2 regions of the Paenibacillus sp. J22R3 genome follow, and region 2 is predicted to be linked to the other one. Evidence: predicted binding sites of a transcription regulator. Region 2 holds the regulator's gene; the other holds the start of a gene.
What was found. The regulator LexA, encoded in region 2, represses DNA repair genes until DNA is damaged. The targets are predictions, from matches to a motif close to CGAACATATGTTCG.
Positions count from the first base shown of each region.

Region 1 (3,421 bases), 1.1 Mb from region 2:
ATTTGTCTCAAGGGCTTGCTGAGCTGGGGGTCGATGTTTATTTTCAGACTGTCGTTGGCGATAATGCAGGCCGAATTCGCCAAGCGATCGAGCTTGCGCGCACTAGAGCCGATCTCATTCTCTTTACGGGTGGACTTGGGCCGACGATGGATGACTTGACGAAGGATGCGCTGGCGGATTATTTGAACCGTTCCATTGAGATCCATCAACCGTCTATGGACAAAATAGAGGTGATGTTCAGCTCGCGCGGCATTCATATGGTGGAGAGCAATCGTCGTCAAGCGCATCTGATTGAAGGCAGTGATCCGCTGATGAATGATGCGGGCTTAGCTGTAGGCAATGCACTCGCCGTGGATGGCACAAGCTACGTGCTGCTTCCGGGGCCGCCGCGCGAGATGAAACCGATGTTCGATGGGCCGGCAAAAGCATGGATTAGATCCGTCATGGGTGAGGAACGCAGGCTGTTCTCTCGTTTGCTGATGTTCGCCGGTATCGGTGAATCAAGCTTGGAGCAGGCTATTATTGATTTAATCGAGGGTCAATCCGATCCGTCGATTGCCCCATATGCCAAAGAAGGCGAAGTTGCGATTCGGATTTCGACGAAAGCGTTAAACGAGCAGGAGGCCGAAGCACGACTTAAATCGGCGGAGGATCAAATCCTTGCACGTGTTGGCACGCATCTGTACGCTCGTGAAGACATTCCGCTCGAGGAAGCTGTCATTAGGCAGCTGCGTGCGACCGGACGCTCACTAGCCAGCGCTGAGAGTCTTACAGGCGGTTTGTTCGCGCAGCTCGTGACACAAGTACCCGGAAGCAGCGGAGAGTTTGTTGGCGGCGTCGTAACGTACACCAATTTAATGAAACATAAATTGCTGAGCATCCCGATGTCGCAGCTCGAGGGGACTGATGCACCCGGTGCAATCAGCGAGTCGACTGCGGCGCTTATGGCGGAGCGGGTACGCGAACTCGCAGGCAGCGATTTCGGCGTCTCGTTAACCGGCGTAGCCGGCCCTGCAGAGTCCGAGGGGAAACCGGTCGGGCTTGTGTATTTCGGACTTTCGGAGCGCGGGAAGCCTACACAGGTGTTCACAGCGCATCTTAGCGGAAGCAGGGGCATTATTCGACTGCGTGCAGCAAAGTCGCTTCTTTATCGGCTGTGGCAGGCGCTGTAATTAGAATAAATTGTTAATAAGGCTTGTCAGATGATTAATTTTCGACTATAATCGACAATAGTTAGCGGAAGAACCGTGGCGAAGATTACTTTGCTGCGGTTCTTTTTTTGTTTCTCTATTTGGCCAAATGAGAAATAAGAATATATGTTCGTAAAATGTCTTGTCAAAGCGAACGAAACAAGGTATCATGAAAGTATAAATTATAAGGGATGTGGATTTCTTGGCAGATCGTAAAGCCGCATTAGAAATGGCATTGCGTCAAATAGAGAAGCAATTTGGTAAAGGCTCCATCATGAAGCTTGGTGAATCAACTCATATGCAAGTTGAAACAGTATCCAGCGGTGCACTTGCATTAGATATTGCACTTGGAATTGGCGGCTTCCCGCGCGGCCGGATTATTGAAGTATACGGACCGGAATCCTCCGGTAAAACAACAGTTGCGCTTCATGCGATCGCAGAAGTACAACGTGCAGGCGGACAAGCTGCATTTATCGATGCGGAGCATGCTCTTGATCCTTCGTATGCAAGCAAGCTTGGCGTTAACATTGATGAGTTGCTTCTGTCTCAGCCAGATACGGGTGAGCAAGGCCTAGAGATCGCGGAAGCACTTGTTCGCAGCGGCGCGGTAGACATTGTCGTTGTCGATTCCGTTGCGGCACTCGTACCGAAAGCGGAAATTGAAGGCGACATGGGAGATTCCCACGTTGGTTTGCAAGCACGTTTGATGTCGCAAGCACTTCGTAAGCTTTCCGGTGCGATCAGCAAGTCGAAGACGATCACGATCTTCATTAACCAGCTTCGTGAGAAGGTCGGCGTTATGTTCGGTAACCCTGAGACAACGCCAGGCGGTCGCGCTCTGAAGTTCTACTCCACAATTCGTCTTGATGTTCGTCGTATCGAGTCCATCAAGCAAGGGAACGACATTGTCGGTAACCGGACACGTATTAAAGTTGTTAAGAACAAAGTAGCTCCTCCTTTCAAACAAGCCGAAGTCGACATTATGTATGGCGAAGGCATCTCCAGAGAGGGAAGCATCGTGGATATCGGCGTCGAGCAGGATATCGTTCAGAAGAGCGGTGCTTGGTTCTCTTATAACGGCGAGCGTCTTGGACAAGGCCGTGAGAACGCGAAGCAATTCCTTAAAGACCATAAGGACATTGCAGCTGTAATCGAGAAGCAAATTCGTGAAGCCAGCAACATGGCAGCTGCAGCCGCAGCTGGAGAGGCATTCAGCGAGGATGAAGAAGACGAGGACGAGTTAGATCTAGATGTGGAATAAACCGACGGAGATCGGTTACCCGGAGAAGCACCTTTACAGGTGCTTCTCTGTTTATAAGTAAGTGGTCCGAATTGGGGGAGTGACAGAGGTGTTAGTAATTACCGGCGTTGAACAGGACCGGAAGGCCAAGCAGCGCTACCATCTATTTGTCAATGATTCGCAAGAACCGTACACCAGCGTACATGAAGACCTATTGATTAAATTTCGTCTGCTGAAGGGCAGAGAAATTCATGGGGATGAACTGAAGCAGATTGTCGAAGAGGACTCCAGGCACCGGGCGTACATTCTATCGCTAGCCCATTTAGGGGCAAGGCAGCGTACGGAGAAAGAGATTATGCGGTATTTGGCAAGGAAGGAAATCGATCCCGAAACTGCGGAGAAAGCAATTGAGCGTCTGAGACAGGAAGGTTTGGTCAACGATAAGCAATATGCCAATATGTATGCTTCCGAACGGATGCGAACCCAGATGAAAGGGCGCCGCTTATTGCAGCAGGAGCTTGTGCAGCGTGGAATCTCCAGAGATATGGCGAAGCAAGCCTCTCAGAAGCTGAATGAGCAATCGGAGACGGATATCGCCATACGAGCTGCACATAAGAAATGGCCTTATATTAAAGGCGAACCTCGTGAGAGGAAACAGAAATTAGCTGTGTTTCTGCTGCGCCGCGGGTTTCCGATGAATACGGTAAGAGAAGCGGTAAAGGCTGCTGTTCTCGGAATGGAAGATGATGAGGATGGGCATATGCTTGACAATTGATTTTCACAAAAGATAAAATAAGTTTGTATTCTTTATTCTAGAATCGATTTTCCTTCCAAAAATTGATTCGAAACGATTATTTTCGTCAAATTAAGTATGTATGATCGGGTTAAAAACCGGCTAGAAAACCAAATAATGTCCCAAGCGTTTGCTTAGGTGAGCAACGAGGAGGTGAGAAAGATGCCAGTAGTGGTATGGATCCTGATCATTCTCGTT
Region 1 is NZ_JBWDNS010000001.1:1,304,253-1,307,673, reverse strand. It holds gene AC0YN4_RS05945 (competence/damage-inducible protein A) at 1-1,172, shown strand, start outside; gene recA (recombinase RecA) at 1,393-2,451, shown strand; gene AC0YN4_RS05935 (RecX family transcriptional regulator) at 2,531-3,205, shown strand; gene rny (ribonuclease Y) at 3,386-3,421, shown strand, end outside.
Region 1: recA (recombinase RecA) is a predicted target of LexA. The motif match lies at 1,310-1,323, and genes of this name have one in related genera.

Region 2 (3,421 bases):
GCGTCTCTTCAATCGGTGTTGCGTGATCCCACACATGCACTTGATAGAGGTCGATATAGTCGGTATCAAGTCTCTTCAAGCTTGCTTCGACGGCATCCATAATATGCTTTCTTGAAACACCGACGCCGTTTGGGTGATTCGCAGTCGCGAATCTCACTTTCGTTGCGAGCACGACTTCTGAACGTCGATCTTTGATCGCTTTACCTACAATCTCTTCAGAGCGGCCGGATACATACACGTTCGCAGTATCAAGGAAATTGCCGCCTTTCTCGAAGAAACGATTCATCATCTCTATGGAATCCGTCTCGCTTGTCGTATTACCGAACGTCATTGTACCTAAGCAAAGCTCCGATACGGCTAAACCGCTTCGGCCAAGTAAACGATATTGCATGCTACATGTCCTCCTTCAAATAGACTGCTGCTAATGCTTGATCGTATCTTCCCCGTTCTCTTCATCTTCCACATATTTAATGGTATCGAGTTGATTCCGGAAGTTATTCTTGAAATTCTCAAGGTATAGACGGCGAAGCTCGTCGCGTTCGACCAGTTCCTCCGGCGACAACCCTACGGTTTTGTTCTTTCTGGATAGTTCATTAATACGGGCGATAATCTTTTCCATTTCAAATAAGCTCCTTCCCTGATTCGGCCAACATGTCATTCTTTACTTTGACATTTTTAATTGCCCATTGTCAAGGCGAAATGGCCCTCTCTGAGGCTTGTTTTCACTTGTCTTCTCCATCCTCTTTCCACCTCGGGTGCACCTTATAATTACGTTATGCCGCCAGAAATAAAAAAAGCCTGAGCAATAGAGACTCAGACTTCTGAATGTAGATTCCTATGGATCATTCTTGTAAGTATGTATTGATTCTATTGAAGCTGTTTCGGCGAGCCCAGTTATTCAACAGGGATAATTAAGGATTGTCCGGCTTGCAGCGAGCTGGAGGTTAAGTTGTTCCGTTGTTTCAAGTTAAAAACAACATGACGAATATCTTCGCCTTCCTTACGAATACTGCTAGCGATGTTCCATAGTGTGTCACCTGAGCCAACAACTACAATCTGTTCCGAAGCAGTTGGCGCTGCAGGATATTCACTGTTCGCTTGGCTTGTCATCAGTGAGAGTCCTGTGAACAGCAGTACGAAGAACAGTGTTGCTGCGGCTAGTCTCATTAATAGGCGTTCTGTTCTTCTCTCTTGCCAAGTACGCTTCACAGCGCGAGTATTCCGTGTATTGCGAGCTTCACCTTTATAATTAGAAGAGTAAGTGGACATCGTTGTCATCATTCTCCAGCACCCCAAACGTTTGTTCTATTTGATAAATCAAGAATAACACGAACGTTTGTTTGTGGTCAAGCGTTTTTGGAACATTTGTTCGTAAAAATATGCGAACCTGTGTTTCTCGAACTTATGTTTGTACGAACTCCGGTTCTGTGTTATAATTTGACACAAATGAAACTTTGGAGTGATTCCGGTGTCGAAACTTTCAAACCGCCAGCAGGCGATACTAGAATTCATTAAGACGGAAGTTCGCGAGAAAGGTTATCCGCCTTCCGTTCGCGAGATCGGTGAAGCGGTCGGACTCGCTTCCAGCTCTACAGTCCATGGCCATCTTGATCGCCTGGAGAAGAAAGGCCTTATTCGCCGTGACCCAACTAAACCTCGCGCAATTGAGATCTTGGACGGCGAAGACAACGAGATTCCATTCCCGCTTTCCATTGCTAAGGTTCCTGTGGTAGGTAAGGTAACTGCCGGTGTACCGATTACTGCAACAGAGAACATCGAGGATTACTTCCCCCTTCCGGCTGACAGGGTTGGCGACCACAATGTATTCATCCTGAACGTTGTCGGTGAAAGTATGATCGAAGCAGGCATTCATAACGGCGATTACGTCATTGTCCGCCAACAGCAAACCGCTTCCAACGGCGATATCGTCGTTGCGATGACAGAAGAAGACGAAGCAACTGTTAAGACCTTCTATAAAGAGAAGGATCATATCCGTCTGCAGCCGGAGAATTCCACGATGGAACCGATCCGTCTGCGTAACGTCTCCATTCTCGGTAAAGTCATCGGGCTTTTCCGCGACATCCACTAACAAACAAATGATAAGGGGCATTTCTTCTCGCTGCAGCAGCGTCAGGAAATGCCCCTTTTTCTGTCACCCGTCACGCAACGCCGATGTACCTCCATTATGTCAGCTAACCTACGATTTCGCGGAATAACAAATGACGATAGGTGAATTTACTTCTCTTGTATTTGAAGCTTAAGGCTATGCCGGAGAAATCAATTGCTATCGATTTAAGCGCGCATGCTGTTACTTTTTGTCGAATCAAGGCTGCCAATCGTGTTCGATTATTATTGTTCACGGCAGCCGCAACAGCAGCTGCGTATGTTGAAGAGGAACGAAGCGCTTTATAGAAAGGCAGAATTGCTCTTGCAATAGCTCGATGAATCGGGGTTGAGAATGTGAATTGGGTCGTTCCGGGCGGAATCGTCGTTCCGATGGAATATTGAAGAACTGGTTCAGGGAACTCAAAATCAAAGAAGTAACCTATGGCATTCGTAGAGAACCCATTTAATTTAGCAGAAGGCACAACCGACTTAAATAGAGCGGATAAGGTATCTAAATCCGCGCCGCGAATAGCCTTGGACCATTTCAGGGCATAGGAATAGTTCAGTACGATCTTCCTTAAGAATGGCACCATAGTTGCTGCTACATGGGATAATATCGCTCCGGTGAGTCGAAACCGTTTCTCCTCTTTTGTCGCCGCTTGCTTCTTCACATACGCTGCCTCCTTCATGAATCGAATGGCTATTGTGGCATCGTATGCGAAAGCAGAGGTACAAGTGCGGAAGCACTAATACTCGAAGACACAAAAAACCCTTGATACCATACGGCATCAAGGGTTTCTTCGGTTCTAGTAGAGCGTCAAGTACTGATCGCGTTCCCACTCGTGGATTTGCGTGCGGTACATATCCCACTCGATTTCTTTAAGCTCATAGAAATGGGCAAGCGCGTGATCGCCAAGCGCTTCACAAATAACTTCGCTGCGAAGCAGCTCAGTCAATGCTTCTTTCAGGTCATCCGGCAAGGTAGGGATGCCCTCTTCGATACGCTCCTCATCCGTCATCACGTAGATATTACGGTCAGTCGGAGCCGGCAGCGGAGTTTTGTTGCGGATACCATCAAGACCTGCTTTAAGCATAACTGCAAGCGCCAGGTATGGATTAGCTGCTGGATCTGGACTACGAACTTCGATACGCGTGCTGAGACCGCGCGAAGCCGGGATACGGATCATCGGACTGCGGTTGCTTGCAGACCAAGCCACATAGCAAGGGGCTTCATAGCCAGGAACCAGACGCTTGTACGAATTTACGGTAGGGTTCGTAATCGCTGAGAAAGCACGTGCATGGTTCAGCATGCCAG
Region 2 is NZ_JBWDNS010000001.1:177,129-180,549, reverse strand. It holds gene AC0YN4_RS00825 (aldo/keto reductase) at 1-391, opposite strand, end outside; gene AC0YN4_RS00820 (DUF896 domain-containing protein) at 422-619, opposite strand; gene AC0YN4_RS00815 (LysM peptidoglycan-binding domain-containing protein) at 895-1,281, opposite strand; gene lexA (transcriptional repressor LexA) at 1,469-2,089, shown strand; gene AC0YN4_RS00805 (hypothetical protein) at 2,193-2,777, opposite strand; gene glnA (type I glutamate--ammonia ligase) at 2,913-3,421, opposite strand, start outside.